Regions from separate parts of the Nitratireductor lacus genome, predicted to be linked through region 4. Evidence: predicted binding sites of a transcription regulator. Region 4 holds the regulator's gene; each other region holds the start of a gene.
The links. The regulator PhoB, encoded in region 4, activates phosphate uptake and scavenging genes when phosphate is short. The targets are predictions, from matches to a motif close to TGTCATNNANCTGTCAT.
Positions count from the first base shown of each region.

Region 1: AC07E3_RS17435 (PhoX family protein) is a predicted target of PhoB. The motif match lies at 1,922-1,938, and genes of this name have one in related genera.
Region 2: AC07E3_RS00700 (esterase-like activity of phytase family protein) is a predicted target of PhoB. The motif match lies at 1,911-1,927, and genes of this name have one in related genera.
Region 3: AC07E3_RS03190 (esterase-like activity of phytase family protein) is a predicted target of PhoB. The motif match lies at 1,510-1,526, and genes of this name have one in related genera.

Region 1 is NZ_JBWKMB010000022.1:37,598-41,497, reverse strand. Features, by position in the region: gene AC07E3_RS17440 (TonB-dependent receptor domain-containing protein) at 1-1,816, shown strand, start outside; gene AC07E3_RS17435 (PhoX family protein) at 2,014-3,894, shown strand.
Region 2 is NZ_JBWKMB010000001.1:126,761-130,660, reverse strand. Features, by position in the region: gene rpoC (DNA-directed RNA polymerase subunit beta') at 1-1,852, shown strand, start outside; gene AC07E3_RS00700 (esterase-like activity of phytase family protein) at 2,006-3,097, shown strand; gene AC07E3_RS00695 (hypothetical protein) at 3,267-3,548, opposite strand.
Region 3 is NZ_JBWKMB010000003.1:23,022-26,921, forward strand. Features, by position in the region: gene AC07E3_RS03190 (esterase-like activity of phytase family protein) at 1-1,437, opposite strand, end outside; gene AC07E3_RS03195 (DUF1013 domain-containing protein) at 1,666-2,379, shown strand; gene AC07E3_RS03200 (helix-turn-helix transcriptional regulator) at 2,689-3,399, opposite strand; gene AC07E3_RS03205 (VOC family protein) at 3,412-3,786, opposite strand; gene AC07E3_RS03210 (DJ-1/PfpI family protein) at 3,899-3,900, opposite strand, start outside.
Region 4 is NZ_JBWKMB010000003.1:171,926-175,825, reverse strand. Features, by position in the region: gene AC07E3_RS03905 (response regulator) at 1-428, shown strand, start outside; gene AC07E3_RS03900 (DUF1328 domain-containing protein) at 561-728, shown strand; gene AC07E3_RS03895 (hypothetical protein) at 820-1,146, shown strand; gene phoB (phosphate regulon transcriptional regulator PhoB) at 1,213-1,899, opposite strand; gene phoU (phosphate signaling complex protein PhoU) at 1,937-2,647, opposite strand; gene pstB (phosphate ABC transporter ATP-binding protein PstB) at 2,670-3,485, opposite strand; gene pstA (phosphate ABC transporter permease PstA) at 3,500-3,900, opposite strand, start outside.

The DNA.
Region 1 (3,900 bases), on a different contig from region 4:
GCAGGAAGACCTGGAAACCCTGCAACCGACCAATGTTTCCGAACTTTTCACGCGTGAATCCTCGATCAGCGTCTCGGGCGGTGGCGGCCCTTCCAAGCGCATTCACGTCCTCGGGATGGAACAGTCGCACCTGGCTGTCAGCGTCGACGGCGTGCCGCAGACCGCGACAAGCTGGCATCACACGGGCTCCAACGTCGTCGATCCCGTCTTCCTCAAGCGCGTCGAGGTAGAAGCAGGCGCCGCCGCCGCCGATTCCGGCTTTGGCGCGGCAGCGGGTGCGATCCGCTACGAGACCGTCGGCGCACTCGATCTGCTTGAAGACGGAAAGAACCTCGGTGCCCGGCTCGGCCTCTCTTATGGTACGAACGGCCGCGGCTTATCGGGCAGTGCCGCCGGTTATGGCCGGCATGAAGGGTTCGACTGGTTCCTCATGACCCATGGTGCGACCGGCAAGAACTACAAGAACGGCGACGGGCTGGAAATCCTCGGCACCGAGCCTGCAGCCCGCAACATTCTCGCCAAGCTCGGCTATGAAGCAGAAGGCCATCGCATCGAGCTTGGCTATGAGCGCAGCCGCGACAAGGCCGACCGCCTGATCAAGATGAACATGGGGCTCGCCGGCGATACGCTGCATCCGCTCGAGGTCGCGCGGGATGCCGTGAACCTGAAATACACGACCACCGCCCCCACCGACATGTGGGACCCGGAGGTGACGCTCTATTACAGCGAAAACAACTACTGGCGTCCGAACTACCAGAACCGCACCAACGGCAACATGGCCCTGGATGAAGATCTGTTCGGCGGCAAGGTCCAGAACCGTTTCACCTTCGACTACGGCAACATCACCGCTGGTGTCGACTTCGGGCGGCATGGCTATTTCACCGACAATTACGGCAACAACAATCGCCGCTACCGCGACTTCTCGACCTTTCAGCTCGGCGCTTTCGCGCAGGGGCGCTTCGAATTCGACAACGGCTTCAACCTGTCGACCGGCGTGCGCTATGACGGGCATCGCTTCACCGACTGGAACGACCACAAATTCTCCGACAGCGGTGCCAGCGTGAACGCGACGGTTTCCTATAAGTTCAACGACCATTTCGAAGTGTTTGCCGGCGCCTCGCGCACCTGGCTTGGTTATGTGATCGGCGACTATGGCTATGTGCATGCCCGCGACGACAGTTTCGCCACGGACCCGGGCTTCAGCGCCGGCACGGCGCAGAACCTGAAAGTGGGTGCGAATTTCGGCGGCGAGAACTGGAACGCAGGCGTCACCTTCTTCGATACGCGCATTGACGGTCTTCCCGTTTATGAATGGGGAACGGGCGGCACGCTGCACAATTCTCCGGACGAGGCCCGCTCACGCGGTGTGACGCTGAATGCGGGTTACCGTTGGGAGAATACGAAGATCGGCGCCACGTTCACCAAGGCCAAGGTGACAGTGGGCGGTGTTTCAGCACTGCCCAACAGCGGAACGTTCATGCCAATTGGCGACATGGCCACGCTTTACATCGACCATGAGATCCCCGACTACAATCTGAAGCTCGGCGCATCACTGGCATGGGCGGGCAAGATTTCCGACGCGTATGCCACGGCAGAAGGATTTTACGACCAGCCAGCCTACACGGTGGTCAACACATATGCCGAGTGGACACCTCCATCCTATGAAAACATGACCATCCGCGTCGGCGTCGAGAACCTGTTCGATGAAACCTACTTTGAGCGCACCGGTTTTGCCGCAAGCTCGAACCGCGGTGGCATCGAGCCTGTTTATGCGCCAGGCCGCACCTTCACCTTCCACACCGCGGTGAAGTTCTAGTCTCTCCGAAACCGGTAATGCGAAGATCATCTGAAAGGCCGACCGTACGCCACGGTCGGCCTTTTCCATTTGTTCCTCATCAGTCTCGCCGCCTGGACACAGTGCTGTAACAATCCTGTCGCACGCATTCGCTACGACTACCGGCAGATGCCGCCACAGGCGGCTCGATCCAGCCAAACAGCCAGAGGACTGCCGTCATGAACAAGCAGGATATCGTTCGCCTGTCGTGGGACGAATTCGACGAAATGCGCGACCCGCGCCCTGACAACAACGCTTTCGACGCCGTTGTGGAGCGCGCCATTTCGCGTCGCGGGTTCCTGGGCGGTGTGCTCGCCTTCGGTTCCGCCGCAGCCGTTATGGGAACGGGCGTCCTTTCTTCCACGTCGTCTGCAAAGGCGGAGGGTGCAACGTTCAATTTCGAGCCAATCGGGATTGCCACCGATCACGAAATTCACGTTCCTGCCGGTTATAGCTGGAAGCCCCTGGTGCGCTGGGGCGACCCGCTCTTCAAGGATGCAGAAGGCGCCTATTCACCCGAAACGGGCGTGCCGGTCGAGATGTCGGACAGGGTGTTCGGTGAGAACACGGACGGCATGGAGACCTTTGTCGATGGCGACAGGACGATCCTTGCCATCAATTCCGAATATGTGAACCCGAAGATCAATCTCCCCGCAGAAGCGGAAGGCATGCCCCGCAATGCGGACGAGGTGAAACTCCTCAAAAACATGCAGGGCGTGACGGTGCTGGAAATCGCTGACAGTGGCGATGGCTATGCCGTGGTGCTCGACAGCCCCTATAACCGCCGCATCACGCATGAGACGCCGATGACCATGGACGGCCCTGCCGCGGGCTCCGATCTGGTCAGGACCAACGCCGATCCGGAAGGCCGCTCGCCGAAGGGCACCATGAACAATTGCGGCTCCGGCAAGACGCTCTGGGGCACCTATCTGACCTGCGAAGAAAACTTCAACGGCTATTTCGGCACGACAGCCGAACGCGAGGCCACGGAAGGCGAAGTGCGCTACGGTATCGGCGGCGAAGGCCGCTACGCCTATGAAAAATTCGACGAGCGCTTCGACCTGTCCAAAGAGCCCAACGAGCCGAACCGCCACGGCTGGGTGACAGAGATCAACCCGCTCGATCCGGAATCGACGCCTGTCAAGCACACCGCGCTCGGACGTTTCAAGCATGAAAACGCCGAGATGGTGCAGGCTGCCGACGGGCGCGTCGTGGTCTATATGGGCGACGATGAGCGCGGCGAATTCATCTATCGTTACGTATCCAATGGCACCTGGGCCGAAGGCCAGCCGACGGACGGGCTGCTTTCGGACGGCACGCTCTACGTTGCCAGGTTCAATGACGACATGACCGGCGAATGGCTGGCCCTGACGCCGGAGACCACCGGCATGCCGATCGAGGAAATCCTCGTCTTCTCCCGCATGGCCGGATCGAAAGTCGGTGCCACCACGATGGACCGTCCGGAATGGGTGGCCGCCAATCCGCTGCGGGTCGAGGTTTATTGCGCCCTGACCAACAACAAGAACCGCGGCGTCAAGGCCAATGCCGGCGGCGATGAACAGCCCGTCGGCGGCCCCAACCCGCGCGAGACCAACAATTTCGGCCAGATCGTTCGCTGGCGGCCGGAAGGCGAAGACCATGGCGCCGACACGTTCACCTGGGACCTCTACGTCATGGCCGGCAATCCGAAGGCCTACAACAATGTCTATGCCGGCTCAGACAACATCAACGAAGGCAACATGTTCAACTCGCCCGATGGCATGGCTTTCTCTTCCGACGGGATGCTGTGGATCCAGACCGATGGCGACGACAGCAATGAAGGCGAGTTCGAGGGGCAGGGCAACAACCAGATGCTGGTGGGCAATCCCGAGACCGGTGAAATCGCCCGCTTTCTCACAGCTCCGAACGGCGCCGAGGTGACCGGCCTGACCTGGTCGGCGGACAGGAAGGTCGCCTTCGTCGGCATCCAGCATCCGGGCGGCAACTGGCCGGACGGCAATGGAAAGCCACGCTCGGCAGTGATCTCCGTCTGGCGCGAAGATGGTGAAGCCATCGGCTGAGAACCG
Region 2 (3,900 bases), on a different contig from region 4:
TCTGAAGACGGCAAACTCGGGTTACCTGACCCGCCGTCTGGTTGACGTGGCCCAGGACTGCATTGTCACCGTGCCCGATTGCGGCACCGACAAGGGCCTGACCATGCAGCCGATCGTCGACGCCGGTCAGGTGGTTGCTTCCATCGGTCAGCGTGTGCTGGGCCGTACCGCGCTTGACGACATCATCAACCCCGCAACCGACGAGGTCATCGTTTCGGCCGGGCGTCTGATTGACGAGCGCGATGTCGAGGCCATTGAAAAGGCCGGTATCCAGTCTGTCCGCATCCGTTCGGCGCTGACCTGTGAAGTCCGCAGCGGTGTCTGCGCGATCTGTTACGGTCGTGACCTCGCGCGTGGTACGCCGGTCAATATCGGCGAGGCCGTTGGTGTCATCGCCGCCCAGTCGATCGGTGAACCGGGTACCCAGCTCACCATGCGTACCTTCCACATGGGCGGCACGGCGCAGGTGGTCGACCAGTCGTTCCTCGAGGCTTCCTTCGAAGGCACGGTCAAGGTCCGCAACCGCAATGTGGTGCGCAACTCCGAAGGCGATCTCGTGGTGATGGGCCGCAACATGGCGGTTCTGATCCTGGACGAGAACGGCGAGGAGCGGGCAAGCCACCGTCTCACCTATGGCTCGCGTCTGTTCATCGACGAGGGCGACAAGGTGAAGCGCGGGCAGCGCATCTCCGAGTGGGATCCCTATACGCGTCCGATGCTGACCGAGGTGGAAGGTACCGTTGCCTTCGAGGACCTGGTCGACGGTGTGTCGGTCCAGGAAACGGCCGACGAATCCACCGGCATCACCAAGCGTGAGGTCATCGACTGGCGTTCGACGCCGCGCGGAACCGACCTGAAGCCGGCGCTGACGGTGCTCGATGCCAAGGGCAAGGTGGCAAAGCTCGCCCGTGGTGGCGATGCGCGCTTCCTGCTGTCGGTGGAGACGGTTCTGTCCGTGGAGCCGGGCTCCAAGGTCAAGCCGGGCGACGTGATTGCCCGTATCCCGACCGAGAGTGCCCGCACCAAGGACATCACCGGTGGTCTGCCGCGCGTTGCGGAACTGTTCGAGGCCCGTCGTCCGAAAGATCACGCCATCATCGCCGAGATCGATGGTACGATCCGCTTCGGCCGCGACTATAAGAACAAGCGCCGCATCGTCATCGAGCCGCATGACTCGACGCTGGAGCCCGCGGAATATCTCATTCCCAAGGGCAAGCCGTTCCATCTTCAGGACGGCGACCAGATCGAGAAGGGCGACTTCATTCTCGACGGCAACCCGGCGCCGCACGACATCCTGGCGATCAAGGGCGTGGAGGCTCTGGCTTCCTACCTGGTCAACGAAATCCAGGAAGTCTATCGCTTGCAGGGCGTGTTGATCAACGACAAGCACATCGAGGTGATCGTTCGCCAGATGCTGCAGAAGGTCGAGATCACCGCACAGGGCGACTCGACCTACATTCCGGGCGATCATGTCGACTCCGTCGAGTTCGACGAGATCAACGAGCGTCTGGTGGAAGAGGGCAAGAAGCCGGCCGAAGGCCAGCCGGTCCTCCTCGGCATCACCAAGGCTTCGCTGCAGACACCGTCCTTCATCTCCGCGGCCTCCTTCCAGGAGACCACACGCGTGCTGACCGAGGCGGCTGTCGCCGGCAAGATCGATACGCTGCAGGGCCTCAAGGAGAACGTCATTGTCGGCCGTCTCATCCCGGCCGGTACGGGTGGCGCCATGAGCCAGGTTCGCCGGATCGCGCGCTCGCGCGACGATCTGATCCTGGACGAGCGGCGCAAGAGCTCGGGCGCCGAGATGGCCGATCCGATGATCGCCGACATGACGACAAGCGCTGCCGAATAATCGGCAGATCGCTTCTCAGAAAAATGCAAGAGCCGGGCCCTGCGCCCGGCTTTTCTTTTGTCGATCCACCGTCATGGTCGCGTGCCTGTCATCCGACTGGATCATGAGGCTCTCCGGGGCGTGCATTCCCGCCCGGTTTACGGAGAAACTCTCATGTTCACTAAGTTGGTCTTCGCTGCGGCATTGTCCGTTTCGGTGCAGTCTCTCGCCCACGCAGACGCCATGATGAAGCCCGCCTATCTCGGCGAAATCGTTCTTCCCAGCGGCCTCATGATCTCCGGCGTCGAGTTCGGCGGCATATCGGGCCTGGACTATGATGCAGAGGCGGGGGTGTTTTATGCGATTTCGGACGACCGGTCGGAGAAAGCGCCGGCGCGGTTCTATCGGCTGAAGCTTGCGATTGAGGAAGACGGCGTTAAGGGCGTCGATATCATCTCCAGCCATGTGCTGCAGGGGGAGAATGGCGAGCCGTTCGCGCCCAAAACGATCGATCCCGAAGCCATCCGCTTCGACGCTTCGCGCCAGAGCGTGTTCTGGTCGAGTGAACGCGACGTCGCGGGCAATCCAACGCTCTACGAGGCTGGACCGGACGGCGCATTCAAGCGCAGCTTCGCGATCCCTGAAGCCTATCTGCCGGATACTGCCGGCGAACGGGGCATCCGCAACAATCTGGCGTTTGAAGGGCTGACACTTTCAGTCGATGGAGAGACCGTCTGGGTCGCGACCGAGAATGCGCTCGTTCAGGATGGCCCGAAGGCGACGCTCGAAGCAGGCAGCCCGTCGCGCATTCTTGGCTTCAATGTGGAAAGCGGGGTGCCGGTTGCCGAATATGTCTACGAAACCGGCCCGATCCACCGGAAATCCGAAACCGAGCCCTATTACAACGATAACGGTCTGACGGAGATACTGGAGATCGAGGCCGGCAGGTTTCTTGCGGTCGAGCGTTCCTTTGCACTGGGGACTGGAAACGAGATCAATCTCTATCTCGTCGAAACGGCAGGTGCGAGCGACATTCTCGGCGCGGAAAGCATTGCCGACCGTGATGTCACGCCGGTCAGGAAGGCGCGGGTTCTGAAGATCGGGGAAGGGGATTTCGGGCTCGACGTGGATAACATCGAAGCGGTCTCCTGGGGACCGGATGTCGGCGGCAAACGAACCCTCGTCATGGCCTCCGACAACAACTTCAATCCCAATGGCCAGTTCTCGCAGTTTGTCGTGTTCACGCTGGAACCGGCGTTGAACTAGATCGCCGTGCGTCGCCTGCGGAAGCAGCCCGGCTGGCAGCCGGGCTTCTTCAGAGACTGCACCATTCGACCATTTCAAGGAAACGCCGCCCGGGGCACTCTGCCGTTTTCCTAATGCGTGTGGATGTCCGGGCGGTCCCTTCTGACTGTGAACGCCGTGGGGGCAGGACCTAGATTGGTTCGTCAAACGTGACGATCGCGATTTCGCCTTCAAGCGCGCCCTGCCAGGCGGAGAGATGAGGCTCCTCGTCCGGCTCACCCTCCATGTCCCCGATTCGATCAAGCTCAGCCTCGGCATAGCCTTCGCGGGCAAGGGCCTCCAGAGCGAGCCGCACGGCGGTGTCGTCGTCGGGTGCGAGCAGCATGATGTGCACACCTTCGCTCTCCTCGCCCTTTTCGCGCCAGACGCGGCCGGTGATGATGGTGACCGCGCGTTCTTCAGATTCGTTCATCGTTTTCCCTGATTCTTGCCAGACGGCGGATGCCTGTATTGCGAGGCCTGTTTTTCGCATGTAGCTTTGGAGAATGACAGAGGAGCGACGCGGTTTCGCTTCGAAAACCCGCCTGATTGCGCAATATTGTGTCGTTGCGCCTCGCCACTGCCGTGTCACTGGTGTTTGCGCCAGATAATTGCGCGGGTGGGGTTGACGGTTAACCGACATGCGAGTAATACCCGCTTCGTCCGAGCCGATGTGAGGCTTTTTCTTTCGGGGCGACGCGCCCTGGATCAGGTCTCAAACAGGGTTCGTTTTTGCGAGCGACAGAATTTGCGGCGCATGAAGCGGAAACGCTTCCTCTGCTGTA
Region 3 (3,900 bases), 150 kb from region 4:
GGTGAAGATGGCCGGCTGGTTGCGGTAGAAGGAGTCGGACACGGCGTAGAGTGTGCCCGGCTTTTCGGAATCTGCCACGAGGCCGGAGAGGGCGCCCCAGCCAAACGGAACGCCATTGTCGTCACGCGCCGATTCGATGGTCGGATAGACGGGCTCTCCTTCGGTCAGTTCGTAGACCATCACGTGAGAGCGGGCCGCGCCGTCTTCCACCAGATCGGCCTCGTTTGCCGTAACGAGCAGGTTACGTTCGGGTATGGCCACGAGGCCTTCAGGGCCGATGCCGGAGGGCAGGACCTGGACAAATTCCGGCGCACCGCCCGTGTCGCGGTAGACGACGACGAGCGAGGCGCGCTCCAGTGCCACGAAGATGTACTGCTGATCGCCGAAGGTCGCGACTTCCAGTCCTTCCGGCTCGGTGCCCTTGGCGTCTGAGCGCTTGTCGGGATAGTGGCCGGCAGCCGCAGCGCGGAACTCAAGATCATTGCCGCTGTCGAACAGAACGTCGCCTGACTTGCTGAAGATGGTGAAACTGCGCGATCCACCTTCATAATCGCCTTCATTGGCGGTGACGAACCGATCGCTGTCCAGCCATTTCACGGCGTCCGGTTCGCGCTTCAGGTTCTGCACATTCTGATCGAAAGCGATGGCGCCATTGTCCAGCGTGTCGATGTTTTCCAGGCTGATCTGGCCGGCGGAAAAATGGCCTGTCACCTCGCCGGTCTCGGCTGCAACCACGGCGATGTGATTGTTTTCCTGCATGGTGACGACGATCTCGCCGGCGTCGTTGAAATCAACGAATTCCGGCTCCGGGTCTTCCGGTGCGATCTCTGCAAGGCCGCTCAGGGAGACGGTCTTCATGCTGCCGCAGTCGGGAACCCCGTCGTTGAGATTGAAGACCTTCAGGTCACCGGCGGGCATCTGCGGGATCACACCGTCGTTCAGGTCCTCGTCGCGCTCGTTCTCGATGGCGACGGCGAGAAAACGCCCGTCACTGCTGACGGCCACTGAATCCGGCTGGCCACCCAGATCGCAGGACTTCTCGGCGGTCTTCGCCGCCATGTCGATCACCACGAGATTGCCGGAAGGGCTTGTGTAGCTCTCGGAGGTGTTCACGGCCGCGATGGCCTTCTGGCCCGCCACAGCCACCGAGGTAGGCTCGCCGTCCAGCCTGAGCATGCCGCCCGCCTTCGGGGCGCTGGCATCGCCGATGTCAACGAAACCCACACCGCCCAGCGGGCTGTCGGAGTAAATCAGCGTCTTGCCATCTGCGCTGCGTGCGATGATCTCCGAGGAGGTTTCTGTTGTCACATCGGCATCAGCCGGCAGGTTCTCCGCCACCGGGAAGGTGGCGATGCGGTTGAATGCCATGTCCGCATGCGCGGGCAGAATGACGGCCGTGCTTGCCAGCAGGCCCAGAATGATTGCGTGGCGTCCCATGTCTGAAAACTCCCTCAAGACCCATAGGAGCGGCACAATCGGAAGCCTTGATTTCAGGCCGATGACACATCGATGACGGTTCGGTGACACTCCCCATCTGCCGTGTCGCGCAATTTGTTGCGTCAGGGGGACGTTTCAGTTTATAACGCGGGCGATATTTCCCAACATCGGTGGTTATGACCACCGCCCGCGCCAGGGACGCGGGCGAAGGAAGAGGATTCTTGACACATGGCCAACACGCTTCTCATGCCCAAGGCCACCGCCGTCTGGCTGGTCGACAACACGGCACTGACCTTCGATCAGATCGCCGAATTCTGCAAACTCCACCCGCTCGAAGTGGGGGCGATTGCCGATGGTGATGCCGCACAGGGCATCAAGGGCATGGACCCGGTTATGACCGGACAGCTCACCCGCGAGGAAATCGCCCTTGGCGAGGGCAACCCGAACCACAAGCTGCGGCTTTCGGAGCCGAAGGTTCGCGTGCCCGAGACCAAGCGCAAGGGCCCCCGCTACACGCCGCTCTCCAAGCGCCAGGATCGCCCCAACGCCATTCTCTGGCTGGTGCGCAATCATCCCGAGCTCAAGGATGCGCAGATCTCGCGTCTTGTGGGCACCACGAAATCGACCATTGAGGCGATCCGTGAGCGCACGCACTGGAATTCGGCAAACCTCGTGCCGATGGACCCGGTGACTCTGGGCCTTTGCTCGCAGATCGATCTCGATCTGGAAGTGCAGCGCGCGGCAAAGTACCTGCCGCCGCAGGAAAGCACCGGCGAGACCCTGCTCCCGGCTTCCGAGACCGAGGATCTGCCGATCGGTGAGCAGGCTCCGTCCGAGACGTCCTCCGACGAGCAGGAACTCGACGCGGATGCGGTCTTTGCCAAGCTCTCGTCGCTGAAATCCAGCGATGCGGACGAAGAAGAAGAGGACGAGCGGTCCTGATCCGAATATTGAGCATCGGACCGAAAAGTGGAAACCGGTTTTCGGATTATTCCGATGCTCCATTAATAATTTAGATCGTCCTTTGTGCGTCCGGATGGACGCACGGCGATCTATTGCATCGGACCGAAAAGTGGAAACCGGTTTTCGGATTATTCCGATGCTCCATTAATAATTTAGATCGTCCTTTGTGCGTCCGGATGGACGCACGGCGATCTATTGCATCGGACCGAAAAGTGGAAACCGGTTTTCGGATTATTCCGATGCTCCATCAATAGTTTAGATCGCTCCCCGGCTGCCGGGGGGCATCCCTCAGCTCGCGCAGGCTCTGCCCATCATGGCTTCGTGCATTTCCATGCGCCGGTAGAAGTCGGCAAGCTGCTTGCCTCGCTCAGGGCGGAAAGTCCGACCTGCCGGTTTCATCGTTGCGATGCGGTCGATGCGGAATGTGCGGAAATCCCCGCGCAACTCGCACCACGCCACCAGTGTCCAGACCTTGCCCCAGAACCAGAGACCAAGCGGGCGCACGTCGCGCTCGGAGGTGCGCCCGGCTTCATCCCGGTAATCGATGGAGAGTACGTCCCTCGTCTCCACCGCACGCTCCAGCGTGTCGATGGCCTGGCGGTCCATGTCGCTCACCACCCAGCGCGGGGTGTGAATTTCGGTGCGGGCAATGCGGTCGCGCTCCGGCTCGGGCAGCACGGTTCCTATCTTGATCAGGGCTTCCTCGGCCGCCCGCGCCATGGCCGCGCCGCCAAAGGCGCGAACCATGCGCGCACCGGCCACCAGCGCCACGATCTCATCGCGTGTGAACATGAGCGGGGGAAGCTCGAACCCCTCCCGCATCAGATAGCCGACACCGGCTTCACCGTCGATCGGCACGCCGGTCGACTGCAGGTCGGCAATATCACGATAGATCGTGCGCTCGGAAACCTCGAGACGCTCGCTCAAAAGACGCGCCGTAACCAGGCGCCCGCCCCGCAAATGCTGGACGATCTGAAAAAGTCGGTCAGCACGGCGCATGCGTATTTCTCCTCACGCAAAAATTCCGAAGCTGTTTCCGTCGGGGTCGAGACAATACACGAAACGGCCGGCAGGAATAGTAATAATGGGTGATACCAGTTTGCCGCCATTCTTTGTGACACGCTCCATGGCGTCTTCAAGCGGGGCCGGCACCGCAAGATGGATCGTCGGGCCGGTTCCCTCCGGAGCCGGCTTGCCGGGGTAGATGTGTCCGGCGACAGAATCCTGCGGATCGCGTGTGTCGAAGATGGCGAACGGGTTGGGCCCGTCCTCGCGCAGCACGAGTTCGTTCTGCACCACCGCGGCGTAGAAGTCCCGCGCGCGATCGAGATCGGTCACCGGGATCTCCGCCCAGACCACTGCGTTTAGCGGCAACGTATCGGACATGCCTCACAACCCTCCATTGTCGATATTGTCGATGGGGCAAGAATGACACAGCCCTCCTGACAACATTCCGTCAGGAGGGCTGAAAAGGTGTTGCCTGAGATTGAGAACGTGCTC
Region 4 (3,900 bases):
TCAACGCAATGCTGCACGAGGCCAGCGAGGAGATCTCCCGCCAGGTGGCAACCGATATCCTGATCATCGAGGATGAGCCTCTGATTGCCATGGATATCGAGGAGATGGTCGAAAGCCTCGGTCATCGGGTTGTCGGCAACGCCCGCACGCACAAGCAGGCCGTAGAGATGTTCGCGAAGACACAGCCGAAAATGGTGCTTGCCGACATCCAGCTTGCGGATGGAAGCTCGGGCCTCGATGCCGTGAACGAAATTCTCGAAGCGGCGACCGTTCCCGTCATCTTCATCACGGCTTTCCCGGAGAGATTGCTGACCGGTGAACGCCCGGAGCCGACTTTCCTGGTCACCAAGCCGTTCAGTCCCGAAATGGTCAAGGCGCTGATCAGCCAGGCGCTGTTCTTCGATCACCAGGCACGCGCCGCTGCCTGATTGAGTGCTGGCTTCGCCGCTTCCGAAGGGCCGCCCCTCCACGGCGGCCTTTTATTTTGCCGGTTTTCTTTCGACCGGGAACCAATCTCCCTGCGCAGACGTTTAACAGCCATAACTAAACGGAGAGACAGCATGCTTTACTGGGCACTCATATTTCTGGTCGTCGCGCTCATCGCCGGCGCCCTCGGCTTCGGTGGGATTGCAGGCGCGTCCGCAGGGATCGCGCAGATCCTGTTCTATATTTTCCTCGCTCTTCTTGCCATTTCCCTGATCATGGGGCTGCTGAGGAGACGCGGTTAAACAAAGGGACAATGACGTAAACGAATGCGGCACCCGGCGAGGCGGACCATCCATGGCTTCCGCTTCGGGGAGACAGTGAAAGGAGAACGCCATGGAACACATCGCTGCGCTTCTTCTGATTGTCGGCTGCTCCGGCAACATGGCCGAATGCCGCGAACTTCCCGCCCCCACGCCTGTCTATGAGACATTCGAGGAGTGCGAGGCGGAAAGGCCCGTCTCGATGCGTGAGCTCGAAAACGAGGCTCCGCGTGTTATGGCGACATGTGTCTATGTTGATCCGGCGCTCGTCTATGACGACGCGGTTCTGGAATGGGACGTTACGGACGACGGCAAGCTGACGGCCACCCTTGAGCCGGTGACGAGCTTTGCGGTTGCCCGGAACGAACATGGCAGGCCCGCAAGCACGCTCATGAAGTGATCGAACCGACTGCAACGACATGCAAAAACCCCGGCAATTGCGCCGGGGTTTTTGTGTCGGTCTGTCTCAGGCTTCACGGATCGCGTAGCCGGCGCCGCGAATGGTGCGGATCACGTCGGGAAGCCGGCCCTGATTCACAGCCTTGCGCAACCGGCCCACATGGACGTCAACCGTGCGCTCGTCGATATAGATCGTTTCACCCCAGACATTGTCGAGCAACTGGCTGCGCGAGAAAACGCGGCCCGGGTGCTGCATCATGAATTCCAGAAGACGGAACTCTGTCGGCCCGAGACGGATTTCATTCTTGCGCCGGTAGACGCGGTGCGATTCCCGGTCGAGCACGATGTCGCCGACGGAGAGAACCGTTGACAGCACTTCCGGCTTGGCCCGGCGCAGGAGCGCGCGGACACGCGCCACGAACTCCGGCGTCGAAAAGGGCTTCACGAGATAATCGTCGGCCCCGGTGGAAAGACCACGAACGCGGTCGCTTTCCTCACCGCGCGCGGTGAGCATGATGATCGGCAGGCGCTCGGTTTCCGGGCGCATGCGAAGCCGGCGACACAGTTCGATGCCCGACACAGCCGGGACCATCCAGTCCAGAACGAGCAGATCCGGGACATTTTCCTGCAGGCGCACCTCGGCTTCATCGCCGCGCGATATCATCTCTACCTGATAACCCTCGGCCTCCAGATTGTATTTCAGCAGGACGCAGAGCGGTTCGTCGTCTTCAACGACCATGACCTTGGGGGCAATCATGGAAGGCATTCTCCTAGGGCATTGCTACGGCCGTCTACGCATCCGCATCGACCGTCATCTGTGTTTCATCGAGCTTCGGCCGCTGGACCGGAAGCTGTTCCCCCGTCACCACATAATAGGCATTTTCGGCGATATTCGTCACGTGATCGCCGATGCGTTCGAGATTCTTGGCGCAGAACAGAAGATGCGTGCACGACGTGATATTGCGCGGATCCTCCATCATGTAGGTCAGCAGTTCGCGAAACACCGACGTATACTGGATGTCGATCTTCTCATCCTCGTCGCGCAACCGGATCAGCGCTTCGGCATCGCGCTTCACATAGTGCTCGACCACCGCATTGACCTGATGCAGCACCAGACCTGCCATCGCATCGATGGAATGGGCGAGCGTGCGCGGCGTGGCGCTCTGCCCGACCGCGCTCACGCGCTTGGCGATGTTCTTGGCGAGATCGCCGATGCGCTCCAGATCGGCTGCCATGCGAATGGCACCCACAACGCTGCGCAGGTCCTGCGCCATCGGCTGGCGCTTGGCGATCAGCGTAATCGCACGCTCGTCGAGATCGCGCTGCTTGGCATCCATGATCGTGTCGTCGGAGATGACACGCTGCGCGAGCGCAGTGTCGGAGTTGAGCAGGGCATTGGTTGAGGCGCGGGTCATCGCACCGGAGAGATCGCCCATATCGCGGATGAGGCGGTCGATCTCACCGAGTTCCTCATCGAAGGAGCTGACTGTGTGCTCGCCCATGATCTGGTTCCTTATCTGTGCGTCAACCGAAGCGGCCGGTGATGTAATCCTGGGTGCGCTTGTCATCCGGGTTGGTGAACATCTTGTCCGTCGGACCTTCCTCGACAAGGTTGCCCAGATGGAACATGGCCGTGCGCTGCGACACGCGCGCCGCCTGCTGCATGGAGTGCGTGACGATGACGATGGTGTAGTTCTCGCGCAGCTCGTCGATCAGCTCCTCCACCTTGGCGGTGGCGATGGGGTCGAGCGCCGAGCACGGTTCGTCCATGAGGATCACCTCGGGCGAAACCGCGATGGCGCGCGCAATGCATAAACGCTGCTGCTGGCCGCCGGAGAGACCCGTTCCAGGCTCATGCAAACGGTCCTTCACCTCGTTGAAGAGACCGGCCTTTTGCAGGCTGGACTCGACGATCTCGTCGAACTCCGCCTTCTTCGATGCCAGACCGTGAATGCGCGGTCCGTAGGCGATGTTCTCATAGATCGACTTGGGGAACGGGTTGGGCTTCTGGAACACCATGCCGACGCGGGCACGCAGTTCCACCACGTCGATCCTGGGATCGTAGATGTCCTGCTCGTCGAGCGTGATCCTGCCTTCGATGCGGCAGATATCGATCGTGTCGTTCATGCGGTTGAGACAGCGCAGGAACGTGGACTTGCCGCAGCCCGAAGGGCCGATCAGCGCCGTGACCTGGTTCTCCAGGACATCCAGGTTCACATCGAAAAGCGCCTGCTTCTCGCCGTAGAAGACACGCACATTCTCGCCGCGCATCTTGAGGGGCCTTGGCTTCTGGCTCGCATCCAGTGCTTCTTCAACAGCAGCATCAGTGAGCATATTCATGTCCTTCCACTCCGTTACCAGCGACGCTCGACGCGCCGCCGCAGAATAATGGCGGTGATGTTCATCACGGCGAGGAACAGCAGCAATACGATGATAGCGCCCGAAGTGCGCTCGACAAACGCGCGTTCGGCTTCGTTCGCCCACATATAGATCTGAACCGGCAGCGCCGTTGCGGGATCGAGCGGCGTGGTCGGGTAATCGGCCACGAAAGCCACCATGCCGATCAGAAGCAGCGGTGCCGTTTCGCCGAGCGCCTGCGCCAGACCGATGATCGTACCCGTCAGGATGCCGGGCGCGGCCAGCGGCAGCACATGGTGAAACACCGTCTGTGTGCGCGAGGCGCCAAGGCCGAGGGCTGCCGCGCGGATCGACGGCGGCACGGCCCGCAGCGCCGCGCGCGTTGCGATAATGATCG